One region of the Rhizobium sp. SVR5-9E genome, then DNA from elsewhere that is predicted to be linked to it. Evidence: riboswitches for the same ligand, from Rfam matches in the RefSeq annotation. Region 1 holds a riboswitch; the other holds the start of a gene.
What was found. Region 1 has a riboswitch for cobalamin ahead of cobU (bifunctional adenosylcobinamide kinase/adenosylcobinamide-phosphate guanylyltransferase). Riboswitches for the same ligand answer to the same signal wherever they lie in the genome.
Positions count from the first base shown of each region.

Region 1 (7,516 bases):
GAGCTCGCCACTCCTCCACACTGACAACGCCCCTGCCCGGCCACCAGATGCCCGCCTTCATCAGGGGCGCGGCAGCGGCAGGCTTTTCGGCGCCGCCCGAAAGCATCGCGGCAGCATAGTCCAGCAGACGCCGCGAATTCTCGTCGCCGCCTTCGATCAGATAAGCCCAAAGTGCATTCAGATCATCGAGCGGCACATTCGAGAACGGCGTCAGCCCGGCATCCGGCTTGGAATCCCCCGGCAGCACGGCAATCATCGCGCCGTGGCGTGCCGCCGCAGCGTGCAGTGCTTCCAGCGCGTAGTGGAAGTAGCTCGCCCCGCCGAGCGCACGGACGATGATCAGCTTCGCACGCCGCGCGGTCCGCTCGATATAGGCATCGACGGACATCGGGTGCTTGAGGCTCATCAAACTGGCGAGCCGAAGCGTGAAGGGTTTCCCTCCGCTCTGGCCGTGCGCAGCGGCGATTGCCGCAAGTTCGGTATCCGCCGCCGAAAGGAACAGGATATCGCCGGGCGACTGGCCAAGGTCGATCGCCTCGTCGCCGTCGCTGATCGTTCCTTTCTGGGCTAGAAGGAGGTGCATGGCCGAGCCTTAAACGAGCGCCTCAATGGCCTTGCGGACAACAGCCTGATCCATCTCGTGCAGGCCAATGACGACGAGGCGCGTGCCGCGCGTTTCGCCATTTGCCCATGCACGGTCGAAATACTGGTCGATGCGGCTGCCGACAGCCTGGATCTGCAGGCGCATCGGCTTTCCAGCCACGTCGGCAAAGCCCTTCAGGCGCAGAACGTCGTGTTCCGCAATCACCGCCTTCAGCTTTTCGACGAAGCCTGCCGGATCGGCGATCGCGCCAAGCTCGACGACGAAGCTGTCGAACTCGTCGTGGTCGTGCGGCGCGCCATCCTCATGCTCCAGCTCGTGATGGGACTTGCGGTTGGCGATATCCGCCTCCGTGCCAATGCCGAGGCCGAGCAGCACGCTTGCCGGAACCTCGCCGTTCCTCGCCTCGATCATGACAGGCTTGCGGGCAATGCGGGAGGTTACCTCCTGGCGCACGCGGCCGAGGCCGGCGGTATCGAGGAGATCCGTCTTGTTCAGAACGATCAGATCCGCGCAGGTCAGCTGGTCCTCGAAGAGTTCTTCGATCGGGCTTTCGTGGTCGAGCGACGCATCCTCGGCGCGCAGCGCATCGACGGCGTCGTGATCGTCGGCGAAACGGCCCGCCGCCACAGCTGCGCTGTCGACCACGGTGATGACGCCATCGACCGTCACTTCGCTGCGGATATACGGCCAGTTGAAGGCGGCGACGAGCGGCTGCGGCAAGGCAAGGCCGGAGGTCTCGATGACGATGTGGTCCGGGCGCTGCTCGCGCTCCAGAAGCTTCGTCATGGTCGGGATGAAATCGTCGGCGACGGTGCAGCAGATGCAGCCGTTGGTGAGCTCGATGATGTCGTCTTCCGTGCAGTTTTCCGCCCCGCAGCCCTTCAGCACGTCGCCATCGACGCCGAGATCGCCGAACTCGTTGATGATCAGTGCGATCTTCTTGCCGCCCGTGTTGGAAAGAAGATTGCGGATCATCGTCGTCTTGCCCGCGCCGAGGAAGCCGGTGATGACCGTTGCGGGAATTTTCTGCTGGTTCATAGGACTCAACCCTTCATTTTCAGCGGCAGACCCGCCGCGATAAAATACACTTCCGCGGCTTCCGCCGCGATCATCTGGTGCAGCCTTCCGGCGTGGTCACGGAAATCCCGCGCCATGTGGTTTTCCGGCACGATGCCGAGGCCGACTTCATTGGAAACGAGGACGAGGCGCGCCCTGGCTTTCGGCAGCCAGCCGGCAAGCGCGGTAAATTCCGCCGCCATGTCGCGCTCTTCCATCATCAGATTGGTAACCCAGAGTGTCAGGCAGTCGACGAGGATCGCCCGGCCCTCGCCGTCGATCGCGGAAAGACATGCGACGAGCTCAAGAGGCTCCTCATGCGTCGCCCAGAGCGGGCCCCGGTCTGCCTTGTGCTTATCGATGCGCTCACGCATCTCGTCATCCCAGGCACGGCCGGTCGCGACGTAATGGCGCTCCAAGCGGCTGTCGGTGACAAGCTGCTCGGCGAAACGGGATTTGCCGGAACGCGCACCGCCGAGAACGAAGGCGGTGCCGGTGATGGATCCACTCATGGGAAGCACGGTCCGATCTGGAGCGGACTGCGACGGACAGCAAAAACGTTCGCGGCATGCGAACGCAGAACTTCTCTTTCAGCCATGCAAACCTCCGTGCTGGCGGTGGGGAACAATACCCCAGGGTGGGCTTCTCGCCCGGCACGCATGGCAGGTCTCCTGGCTCGCGGGTCTCGGCCGCGACCGGAGCGACCATTGAGGTCGCCCTGATCGTGCCAGCGGATCTCCCTCGCCTTCCCGGCTGCATTTCGTGAAAAGGCGGACGATTCGTAGAAATAGAGGCGTCCTGCCCCGGCTGATCACGATGCATTTCCAGTGGCTTTTCCGGCGCCCTTGCCGCCTCACCCATTCCGCGACATGCGAAACAGCCATGAATTGGCCCAAACACCGGACGGAAGACCCTGACCGCTCTACAGTCGCGGGGTCGGCTGTGATGAGAACGCCCTGTTTGGGTCCGCCCCTTCACATTTCCTTTTCATCCGGATCGACGCATGTCGATCCGAAACCATCCGTTATGATAATGCATGGTTAGGCGCCCACCCCTGCCATGTCAATCAGCCGGAGGCGGACAAGGCGTTCATCTCGACTTACACTACCAACATTGTCGTTTTTAATCAGAGACTTACGTCATAAAAACTTTACTGCTGCGCCGGTATTCTGCCGCAATTGGCAAGCATGCGGAGGCCGCCCGCCGGCCTTGACCGCCACTCCTGCCGCCTAGTTGTCCTATGATGCTCTCCAGAATGCATATCCGCCGCCTCGGCCCTCTCACCATCTTTTTTGATATCGGCCGATTGCGGGCGCTCGCCCGACGCAGCGAGATGGGCATGGTCTTTGCCGGCGCGCTCGTCGGTGTCGCATCGGGGCTTGCGGTCACCGCCATGAGACTCGTCTCCGAGGAAATGCACAGGCTGATCTTCGGCATCGACGTCACGACCCGGCTCAGTGCCTCTCAGATCGACAATAAGCTCCTGCTGCTTACAGCTCCCGTCGCCGGCGGCGTCTTGCTCGGTCTCCTCATCTTCATTCTCGCCAGATGGCGCAAGAAGCCGATGGTCGACCCGATCGAGGCCAATGCGTTGCATGGCGGCCGCCTGTCACTGACCGACAGTATCCTCGTCAGCATCCAGAACCTCGTCTCCAATGGCTTCGGCGCGTCAGTGGGGCTCGAGGCCGGCTATACGCAGCTTGCCGCCGGTATCGCCTCGAAATTTGGGCTGAAACTGCAGCTTCGTCGTGCGGATCAGCGCACACTCGTCGGCTGCGGCGCGGCGGGCGCAATCGCTGCCGCCTTCAACGCTCCCCTAGCCGGCGCCTTCTATGCTTTCGAGCTGATCATCGGCACCTATTCGATCGTGTCGCTGACACCGGTCGTCGTTGCCGCGCTGGTCTCAACGCTGGTCGCACGGCTCCTCGCCGGCAGCGATTTCGTTATCGACATCGGCAGCTTCGGCACGGTCGCGCCGGCGGATTACGTGCCTGCCGTGCTGCTCGGCGCCTTCTGCGCCGGCGTCGGCATCCTGGTGATGCAGGGCGTCTCCTTCGTTGAGGAACTGGCACGCAAGAGCTCAATCGCTCCGCCCTTCCGACCAGCGCTCGGCGGCATCGTCGTCGGCCTGCTGGCGCTGGTCTCGCCGCAGGTGCTTGCGGCAGGTCATGGCGCGCTGCATCTGAACCTCGCCCGCGAGGTGACGATTCCCGCGCTCGTCAGTCTCTTCCTGCTGAAATCTTTCGCCTCCGCGATCTCGATCGGCTCGGGCTTCAGGGGCGGCCTGTTCTTCGCCTCGCTCTTCATGGGCGCCCTGCTGGGCAAGCTCTTCGCCTATTCCGCACCCTACTTCGCGGACGCGACACTGACGCCGGTCGTTTACGCCGTGGTCGGCATGAGCTCGCTTGCCGTCGCCATCATCGGCGGGCCGCTGACGACGACCTTCCTGGCGCTGGAGATCACCGGCGACTTTCCCATCACCGCGCTGGTGCTGGCGGCGGTCATCACCTCTTCGCTCGTCGTCAGAAGCACTTTCGGCTACTCCTTCGCCACATGGCGCTTCCACCTTCGTGGAGAGAGCATCCGCAGCGCTCACGATGTCGGCTGGATCCGCAACCTGACCGTCGACAAGCTGATGCGCGCCGACGTGAAAACGGCGAAGACCGGCTTGACGCTGGAGGAGTTCAAGCGAGCCTTTCCGATCGGCTCGACGCAGCGAGTCATCCTTATTGACGACTCCGACAAATATGCCGGCATCGTGCTTGTTCCTGACATCTACGCGAGCCTGGTCGATACCGACGACGAGGGCAAGGGCCTCCAGGATTTCATCCGCTACCGGAACGACTTCCTGCAGCCGCAGATGAATGCAAAGCAGGCCGCCGCGATCTTCGACAAGACCGAGAGCGAAGCGCTCGCCGTCGTCAACAACCTCATCGAGCGCAAGGTGGTCGGCCAGCTCAGCGAAAGCCATACCCTGCGTCGCTATAGCGAAGAACTGGACCGCCGCCGCCGGGATGTCTCCGGCGAAATCTAAATCCTGGGCTAACCGAGAAGCCCGGCCAGCCAGGCCTTGTCGAGATGCGTCTCAAGGTCGGCGGCGACCTCGTCCAGCGCCTGATCGACGCTTTGCCGATAGCCCTGCCGCTGACCGGAGAGCCCGAAACTCTCCAGAAGCTTGCTGCGATAGGCGTCGCTGCCGAAAAGCCCGTGAAGATAGGTTCCCATCACTCGCCCATCGGTAGAAACGGCGCCGTCCGGAACCCCATCGATGAGAGCCGACGGCCTTGCGCAATCCGGTCCAGTCGTTAGACCGAGATGGATTTGGTAGCCGGCAAGCGGAACCTCATATTCAGCCGAAACCGCCAGGCTGTTTCGCACGGTCTTTTCCGGCGCCATTTCCGTCTCGACATCGAGCAATCCGAGGCCCGCGGTCTCTGCACTTGCCCCTTCGATGCCAAGCGGGTCATGAACCATGCGGCCCAGCATCTGATATCCGCCGCAGATGCCGATGACGCGGCCACCGCGCCGCACGTGCGCCTCCAGATCGCGATCCCAGCCAGCCACGCGCAGGTCGGCAAGATCGGCGATCGTCGATTTCGAGCCGGGCAGGATCACCAGCGCTGCATCGGCCGGCAGGCGCTCGCCCGGCTTGACAAAAACGAGCTCGACGTCGGGCTCCGCGCGAAGCGGATCAAGATCGTCGAAGTTGGCAATGCGCGGCAGAACCGGCACGGCGATCTTCAAGGCGCCGGACGCACCCCCGGCAAGGCGTTCGAGCACGACGGAATCTTCCGCCGGCAAGCGCCCCGCCGCCTTCAGCCACGGCACGACACCAAAACATGGCCATCCCGTGAAGCGATTGATTGCGGCAATCCCCTCATCGAAAAGGGAAACATCGCCGCGGAACTTATTGATGATATAGCCGGAAATCATCGCCCGGTCGGCGTCCTCAAGGATCGCGTGCGTGCCGGCAAGCGAGGCAATGACGCCGCCGCGGTCGATATCGCCGACAAGCACGACGGGGACATTGGCCCGGGTCGCAAACCCCATATTGGCGATATCGCCCGGACGCAGGTTGATTTCCGCCGGCGAGCCAGCGCCCTCGACGATCACCAGATCGGCACCCTCGGAAACGATCTCGAAGCTCTGCAGAACATATTCCAGAAGCTGCGGCTTGAGCCTCTGGTAATCGCGGCCCCTAGCCTGGCCCCAGACTTTGCCCTGCACGACGATCTGGCTGCCGTTTTCCGACTGCGGCTTCAAGAGCACCGGATTCATATGCACCGACGACGGCGTGCGCGCGGCAAGCGACTGCAGCCACTGCGCCCGCCCGATCTCTCCCCCGTCATCGGCAACGGCGGCATTGTTCGACATGTTCTGAGGCTTGAAAGGCTTGACCTTGAGCCCGCGATTGGCGGCTAGCCGGCAAAGCCCGGCAACAAGTACCGTCTTGCCGACATCCGAGCCGGTTCCCTGGAGCATAATGGCCTTGGTCATACGGCGAGGCCTACAACGCGTCGCTGGCTGTGGTCAATCACCTGCCTGAAACACGAAAACCGCGCGGCCTGGCAGCGCGCGCGGTTTGCCGAAACTCTGGCGTATTCGCCAATACGCGGCGAAACTCGATTCTCCGGGACGCATTACCTAATCCGGAGAAAAACAGCGGTTGTCCCCCGCCGTTGCCCAACTGATACAGTGACATTCTTACCGGAATGTTATTGAGGACTTAAACAACGATTAATTTCGGCTTTTTTTGAAATTTTACTGATTTTTCCGCTGCCTATTCCATAGCTGGCAGACAACTCTGACTGGCCCGGGTTTACGCAACGGAAGACGATGCATCTTAGTGAAGGCTGAGCAGTTACTTAGCTGAAAGTCTTGATCCGCGCTGGATTTTCGGTATCGCGTCCAGTTCGGGGCCTGGAACAAGCAAAATCGACCGGGCGCAGCGTTCACCGAACAGAGAGATTTTGCGGCTAACATTGCAACCTAAAAGCTGCACGCCAGCAGAAAATGGGAACAGCCGAATGAAAGTCATGCGGGCCTTGCTTTTCCTCGCCGTATGTCTGCTTGATGGCGCTCGCGCCGCACAGGCGGATTGCGGCAATGTCTCGATTGCGGAGATGAAGTGGAAGTCGGCAGCCATCGCTGCCAATTTCGACAAATTCATTCTCGAAAACGGCTACGGCTGCAATGTGACGCTCGTGCCGGGCGGTACGATGCCCACCTTCGCTTCAATGGACCAGAAGGGTGAACCCGACATTGCCCCCGAGCTTTGGATCGGTTCCATCAAGACTGGATTCGATAAAGCGATAAAGAACGGACAGCTGATCGAAACCTCGAAGATCCTGTCGAATGGGGGGATCGGAGGCTGGTGGATCCCGAAATTCATTGCCGATGCGAATCCCGATATCCGTTCGGTGCAGGATGCCCTGAAGCGGCCGGACCTCTTCCCTGCGCCTGGAGCCAGCTCCAAGGGAGCCGTTCACAACTGCCCTCCAGGTTGGAGTTGCAGGATTTCGACGGCCAACCTTTTCAAGGCTCTCGATGCGGGCAAGGCGGGCTTCGAGCTGATCGACAGCAAAAATCCGGATGACCTGGACGATTCGATTGCCAACGCCTTCAAGACCAAGACCGGCTGGCTGGGCTATTATTGGGCGCCGACGGCGATCCTCGGACAATACGACATGATGCAACTCAGCATGAGTGTTGCCCACGACAGCGCGGAATGGCGGGCTTGCACGTCGGTCGAGGGATGCGCCCATCCGCAAGTCAACGCTTACCCCGTTTCTGAAGCCGTCACCGTCGTCACCAGGGCCTTTGCCGACCGAGCCGGTCCGGCACTCGGCTATTTGC
Region 1 covers NZ_JBNDHS010000091.1:13,456-20,971, reverse strand. Annotated here, with positions in the region: partial or broken gene cobN (cobaltochelatase subunit CobN) at 1-583, opposite strand, end outside; gene cobW (cobalamin biosynthesis protein CobW) at 593-1,642, opposite strand; gene cobU (bifunctional adenosylcobinamide kinase/adenosylcobinamide-phosphate guanylyltransferase) at 1,648-2,172, opposite strand; cobalamin riboswitch at 2,305-2,697, opposite strand; gene ACPYOJ_RS28035 (chloride channel protein) at 2,904-4,694, shown strand; gene ACPYOJ_RS28030 (cobyric acid synthase) at 4,703-6,157, opposite strand; gene ACPYOJ_RS28025 (glycine betaine ABC transporter substrate-binding protein) at 6,697-7,516, shown strand, end outside.

Region 2 (7,516 bases), on a different contig from region 1:
CGGCCAGAACGTTGTCGTCCAGTAGAGCGCCACCGCCGTCAGCAACGACAGTCCGCCGGACCAGAGCAACACGTCGGCACGCTCCTTCATGCGGTCGGCATACATGGCAACGATCGGCGCCACGAGAACGCGCACGACCATCGGCACCGCCAGAACGACACCAATTTCATGATCCGTGAATTTGTGGACCGCGAGCCAGACGGGAAAGAAGGGAAGAACGACGCCGTTGACAATCAGGGGGGCGCAGTAAGACAGGGCGCTGAGCAGCCGAAAGCGCGGCGGCGGCCCCTTACCTGTCGGGGCGTTTTGGGCGGGAATCATTGGTTGACCTGTAGGAAACTGTGCGTCACCTAGCACATCAACCTAAGCGCGACTATGGCGAGAAATCGCCTCTCTGAAACGTTTTAGAAAATAAGTAGGGCTGTCGCCGGAAGGCAACGGCTAGATGCCTTCCCAATAAAAAATCAGGCAGCCTGCGGCTCAAGCTTGCTGTCGCGATGCTCGATTGCCAAAGGAATGGCTTGGGCGTCCGTAATGGCCTGGGAGTCCATAATCGAGCGCCAGGTAATGAGTTCGAACGTGCCGTCCTCATGCTCGGCGATCGCCGTGCAGCTCTCCACCCAGTCGCCGGTGTTGATGTAGCGCACGCCGTCCAAATCCTCGATTACGGCATGATGGATATGGCCGCAGATGACGCCGTCAGCACCGCTCTTGCGCGCTTCCTCGGCGACCACGCGCTGAAACTCTCCGATGAAGTTCACGGCATGCTTTACCTGCAGCTTCGCCCAGGCGGAGAATGACCAATAGGGCATGCCCATCCGGCGCCGGATGGCGGCCAGCACGATATTGATGCGGATCGCCATGTCATAGGCCCAATCGCCGAGATAGGCGAGCAGCCGCGCGTTGCGCACGACGACGTCGAATTCGTCTCCGTGAAGGATGAGATATTTCTTGCCGTCGGCTCCATCGTGCATCATGCGCTCAGCCACTTCGATGCCGCCGAAATGCATGCCCGGGAAGTCACGCAGGAATTCGTCGTGATTGCCTGGAATATAGACGACTCGCGTGCCCTTGCGCGCCTTGCGCAGCAGCTTCTGCACCACGTCGTTGCAGACCTGCGGCCAGTACCAGCTCCGCTTCAGCCGCCAGCCGTCGACGATGTCGCCGATGAGAAATATCGTATCGGCTTCGTGATACCGAAGGAAATCGATGAGGAAGTCTGCCTTCGCCGCCTTGGAGCCGAGATGCACATCGGAAATGAAGAGAGTACGGAAGTGTCGGGTATCCATATTGTCTTTCACAGGCGTCCTGCCCGCCCCCATCGTTCATCTGGTCTTCCAAAATCAGACTCGTGTTTCAGGAAGATGACAGGAAGGCACATTGTCGCGCCTGCGCGATTTCCACGTCGATGCCGAAATTCTGACTGGCCCGCTCAGCCGATTGTTGTATGGAGGAGTCTCGGAAAAGTGTAAGTGCGGTAGTGGAGACGGCAATGGATCATCAGGAAAAATCCAAGACGGACAAAAATGAAACGGGCGGAAACCTCGACGAACAGGCGCTTTTCTTCCACCGTTATCCCCGTCCCGGCAAACTCGAAATTCAGGCGACCAAGCCGCTCGGCAATCAGCGCGACCTCGCGCTTGCCTATTCCCCGGGCGTCGCAGCACCCTGCCTTGCGATCCGCGACAATCCGGAAACCGCCGCCGATTACACCTCGCGCGCCAATCTGGTTGCCGTTATCTCTAACGGCACCGCCGTTCTCGGCCTCGGGAATATCGGCCCGCTCGCTTCTAAGCCGGTGATGGAAGGCAAGGCGGTTCTCTTCAAGAAGTTTGCCGGCATCGACGTGTTCGACATCGAAATCGACGCGTCCACCGTCGACCAGATGGTTTCCACCGTATCCTCGCTCGAACCGACCTTCGGCGGCATCAACCTCGAGGACATCAAGGCGCCGGAATGCTTCGAGGTCGAGCGCCAGCTTCGCGAGAAGATGAATATTCCCGTCTTCCATGACGACCAGCACGGCACCGCGATCATCGTTGCGGCCGCGGTCCTGAACGGTCTGGAACTGGCCGGCAAGAAGATCGGGGATGTCAAGATCGTCACCTCGGGCGCGGGTGCCGCGGCGCTCGCCTGCCTCAATCTTCTCGTCGAGCTCGGTGCCAAGAAGAAGAACATCTGGGTCCACGACATCGAGGGACTGGTCTATGACGGCCGCAACGTGCTGATGGACGAGTGGAAGGAGGTCTATGCCCAAAAGACCGACAAGCGCGTGCTCGCCGACAGCATCGGCGGCGCCGACGTCTTCCTTGGCCTTTCTGCAGCCGGCGTCTTGAAACCGGAACTGCTCGCGCAGATGGCCGAGAAGCCACTCATCATGGCGCTCGCCAACCCGACGCCCGAGATCATGCCGGAGCTTGCGCGTGCGGCCCGCCCCGACGCGATGATCTGCACCGGCCGGTCCGACTTCCCGAACCAGGTGAACAACGTCCTCTGCTTCCCCTACATCTTCCGCGGCGCGCTCGATTGTGGCGCCACGGCCATCAACGAACAGATGAAGATGGCCGCCGTCAAGGCGATTGCCGGGCTTGCCCGCGAGGAAGTATCGGACGTCGCCGCCCGCGCCTATTCCGGCGAGACGCCGGTCTTCGGTCCTGATTACCTCATCCCCTCGCCCTTCGATCCGCGTCTCATCCTGCGCATCGCTCCGGCTGTCGCCAAGGCGGCCGCCGAGACCGGCGTTGCATCGCGGCCGATCGCCGATTTCGACGCCTATCTCGATCAGCTGAACCGCTTCGTCTGGCGCTCGGGCTTCGTCATGAAGCCGATCTTCACGAGCGCCAAGACTGCCGACAAGAAGCGCGTCATTTTCGCGGAAGGCGAAGACGAGCGCGTCCTGCGTGCGGCCCAGGTACTGCTGGAAGAAAAGATCGGCGAGCCGATCCTGATCGGCCGTCCATCGGTTATCGAGGCGCGCCTGAAGCGCTTCGGCATCCGCATTCGCCCGAATGTCGATTTCGCCGTGGTAAACCCCGAAGACGACCCCCGTTACCGCGACTACGTCGACGACTACTTCGCCCTCGTCGGTCGTGCGGGCATCAATCCGGAGGCCGCCCGCACCATCGTGCGCACCAACACCACCGTCATCGGCGCCTTGTCGGTGAAGCGCGGCGAGGCCGATGCCCTCATCTGCGGCGTCGAAGGCCGGTTCGACCGCCACCTCAAGGACGTAGGCCAGATCATCGGCAGGCGGCCGGGCGTCTGCACCTTTGCCGGCCTCAGCCTGCTGATCACCCAGAAAGGACCGGTTTTCTTCGCCGATACTTTCGTGAAATACAATCCGACGCATGATGAGATCGCCGAGATCGCCCTTCTCGCGGCCGAGGAAGTTCGCCGCTTCGGCATAACGCCGAAGGCCGCGCTGATCTGTCATTCGAATTTCGGCTCCCGCGACTCCGAGAGCGCCCGAAAGATGCGCGACGCCCTGCAGCTCGTGCGCAAGCGTGCCCCCGAACTCGAGGTCGACGGTGAAATGCAGGGCGGCTCGGCGCTATCGGAAACACTGCGCAAGCGCGCCATGCCGAATAGCGCCCTGACCGGCGAAGCCAATCTCCTGCTCTTCCCGAATCTCGATGCCGCCAACATTTCGCTCGGCATCGTCCGCACGATGATGGATGCGCTTCATGTCGGCCCGATTCTGCTTGGAACCGCGCAGCCTGCGCATATCCTGTCGACTTCGGTCACCTCGCGCGGCGTCGTGAACATGGCGGCTCTTGCGGTCGTTGAGGCTTCGCAGCCCGCATAAGTTGCTGCCAAACGGGAAAATGCGTTAGAATCCGTCGCTAGCCTGTTAACGGAAACAGGCTAGAAAGGCATACGCGGCGAATGCTCCGCCGCGTACCGGCCTGGCTTGCTAGCGGGATGATACCGTGAAACGTCGAAACCTGACCCTTGCGCTTCTATTTACCCTCGCAGCTCCCGCGGCCGCGCAGACGAATGCGATCTGCCAGGACCTGCGCGCCCGCCTCGCCAATCTGCCGGAAATCACGACCAACAGCCCCGAGCTCAACCACCACTACGCCAGCGCAATTGCCGAGCAGAATCTCGAACTGCGCGATGTCCGCGAAGACATGCGCAGGTACGGCTGCTCTGTCGACAGCATGGTGGTGATCGGCGGCGAGAATGCGGACTACTGCAGCGAATTGGAGCAATCCGAAGCGCGCATGGTCGACAACATCCAGTATCTGCAGGACCGCAGCAACGACCTGCGCGAACGGGAAGGCGTGGACGATCGCGGACGCCGGGAGCTGATGGCGGCGCTTGAAGACAATGGCTGCAATGAGGTCGAGGAATATTGGCCCGACGATCAAGCCTATGCCCCCGCGCCGAGCCCCGAAGAGCAGACAATGCGCAGCGACACGTTCATCCCGCTCGGCGTGCCGCGCGGCGAGCCGATGGCGCAAGTCACCACCATGTGCGTGCGCACCTGCGACGGCGGCTTTTTCCCGATCACCACGAACGCAACCTCGGTCGATTTTGGACGCGACGCTGCGACATGCTCGAAAATGTGCCCGGGCATTGAAACCGAACTCTTCTACCAGGACATCGCGAACCCCGACGCCGCCAACATGATCTCGGCGTCGACCGGTGCGCCTTACAGCGCCATGCCGAATGCCTTCGCCTACAAGAAGCGCGCCCCCGGCGAAAAGTCGACCTGCTCTTGCAATCTGTCAGCCTACTACGACAACATCCGCAAGAACCAGGCGATCAGCGAGCCGCCGCAGAAAGGCTCGATCACGACTATCCGGTCGAAGCCGCCGGCGACCGCCGCCGCGACCCCGGAACCGGCGCCGCAACCCTCGGTGCCGGATCGCCCCTATGATCCCGCAAACAACAAGGTCCGTCAGGTCGGTCCGCAGTTCCTGGCTGGCGATCAGGGTGCGATCGACCTCAAGAGGCCCGCAACATCCGGCGCGCAGCCGCAACAGAACTGACGGGCGCTAGCGGTTGCCCCACCGGTCGGAGAAGATCAGTTCTTCCAGAGGCAGGCGCTGCCGCCAGCCTTTCACGGCGAGCTCCGGCTCCAGGTAAAGCTCGTCGACATAGCCTGCGCACAGCCACGCGATCACCTCGATATGCGCCGGGATACCGAGTATCTCCTTCAGGTCGCTCTCGTGGAAAATGCTCACCCAGCCGATACCGACGCCCTCCGCTCGGGCCGCGAGCCACAGGTTCTGGACCGCGCAGACCGTCGAGTAGGCGTCCATGCGTGGATTGTGGGTCCGTCCGAGCACCACGCTGCCGCCGCGTGTCGGATCGCAGGTCACGCAGATGCCGAGCGGCGCCCGCAAAATGCCTTCGAGCTTCAACGAGCGGTATTTGTCGCGGCGCTCCCCGTCGAACATCTCCGTCGCCTCGCGGTTTGCGCGGTCGAAGGCTTGCCACACCTGCTGCCGAACGGCCGGATCGCGCACCAGAATGAAGTTCCAGGGTTGCATGAAGCCGACGGAGGGCGCGTGGTGCGCTGCCTCCAGCAGGCGTCCCACAACATCGTCGGGCAAGGGATCGGGCAGAAACTGATCGCGCACGTCGCGGCGGGTCATGATCGCCCGATAAACCGCATCGCGTTCTTCACTATCAAAGGCAGACGCGCCCGCAAGCGCGCCGTCATTCAAGGGTCGCATCGTCAAATCCCCAACAACGCAACCGCCCGCCGTCCGCGCGGGTCAGTCTATCCTGTCAGGCCGGTCTTCTGACTTGGCGTCACCCGCTTGCCGCAGCCTTCCCGGCCCGAAAGCCAGTGGCAGTTTTGCAGCAAGCGTCAGCCTTACAGCGTTGGGCACGTTCCGGTCTCACACCGGATTCCCGATTCTCCTGCTTGAAGCAGGCACCTGACGGCAGTCTCTATCTCCCGGATTGCTGTCCCGATCAAGCCACCGGGAAATACCGCACATAGGCAAATTCATCACCTTCCGGTGACCAGCACGGCACATTGATCGTGCCCTGCCCGCCGAAGAGTTCGAAAAGCGTGGTCAGATTGCCGCCGTCCATGTCCATCAGCCGCAGCCGCACATGAAGATCGCGCGGATGGTCGAAGACATCAGGATCGTAGGACAGGATCAGCACCTTGTCGTTCTTGGGCGACGGATGCGCAAACCAGTTGCCGTAATTGTCATGCGTCACCTGCTGGAGACCCGTTCCGTCCGGATGGATGCGCCAGATCTGCATGAGCCCGGTACGGCTGGAATTGAAATAGATCCACTGTCTGTCGGCCGACCAGTCGGGGCCGTCATTGCGCCCCTCGCCATGCGTCAGGCGCGTTTCCTCGCGACCATCTACGGAAATCGTGTAGATGTCGAAAACCTGGTCGCGGATACCGCAATAAGCGACATGCCGGCCATCGGGCGACCAGCCGTGCCAGTAGGAGGGCAGGTTCTGCGTGACCTGACGCGGCGTGCCGCCAGCCGCAGGCAGGACGTAGATGCATGACTTGCCGTATTCCGTCTTGTCCGAGATGGCGATCATCGTGCCATCCGCGGAGATGCCGTGATCGTTGTTGCAGGCGACTGCAAAACCGGTATCGACCTTCTCCAGCCCGCCAGCTCCATCCGGCCTCTGCCGATAAAGCAGCCCATCGCCATTGACCAGCAGATAGCCGCCATCCGGCGAAAAATTCGGCGCCTCGATCAGCTGATCCGTTTGAAAGACAACCCGGCTTTTACCGGTGCGGATGTTGTAGATCTCGACCGAACTGCGCATACATCCTCCCGGATTCTTGTTACCGGTCCCTGAACCGGTTGGTGATCGGATAGCGGCGATCACGTCCGAAATTCTTCTTGGTGATCTTCACGCCCGGAGCCGATTGGCGGCGCTTGTATTCGGCGAGATAGAGCAGGTGCTCGATGCGGTGGATGGTCTCGACGTCGTGTCCGCGCGCGACGATCTCCCGCACCGCCATCTCCTTTTCAACCAGGCATTCGAGAATGTCGTCCAGCACGGGATAAGGCGGCAGCGAATCCTGGTCCGTCTGGTCGGGACGAAGCTCGGCGGACGGCGCCTTGTCGATGATGTTCTGCGGGATCACCACGCCCGAAGGACCCAGCGCATCCGGCGGCACGTGGCTGTTGCGCCAGCGCGCCAGCGCATAGACCTGCATCTTGTAGAGGTCCTTGATCGGATTGAAGCCGCCGTTCATGTCGCCGTAGAGGGTCGCATAGCCGACCGACATTTCCGACTTGTTGCCGGTCGTGACGACCATCGAGCCGAACTTGTTGGAGATCGCCATCAGGATCGTGCCACGTGCACGGCTCTGCAGGTTTTCCTCGGTGATGCCGCTATCCGTACCTTCGAAGAGTTCCGACAGCGCCGCGGTAAAGCCCTTCACCGGCTCCTCGATCGGCACGATGTCATAACGGCAACCAAGCGCCTTGGCGCAATCCGCCGCATCCTTCAGCGAATCGGCAGAGGTGTAACGGTAAGGCAGCATGACCGTGCGGACGCGCTCCTCGCCGAGCGC
Region 2 covers NZ_JBNDHS010000003.1:108,462-115,977, reverse strand. Annotated here, with positions in the region: gene ACPYOJ_RS03060 (MFS transporter) at 1-321, opposite strand, end outside; gene ACPYOJ_RS03055 (UDP-2,3-diacylglucosamine diphosphatase) at 465-1,322, opposite strand; gene ACPYOJ_RS03050 (NADP-dependent malic enzyme) at 1,493-3,805, shown strand; gene ACPYOJ_RS03045 (DUF2865 domain-containing protein) at 3,930-4,994, shown strand; gene bluB (5,6-dimethylbenzimidazole synthase) at 5,001-5,684, opposite strand; cobalamin riboswitch at 5,726-5,910, opposite strand; gene ACPYOJ_RS03035 (TolB family protein) at 5,929-6,759, opposite strand; gene ACPYOJ_RS03030 (NAD+ synthase) at 6,779-7,516, opposite strand, start outside.
Region 2: another riboswitch for cobalamin. It lies ahead of bluB (5,6-dimethylbenzimidazole synthase); the one in region 1 lies ahead of cobU (bifunctional adenosylcobinamide kinase/adenosylcobinamide-phosphate guanylyltransferase).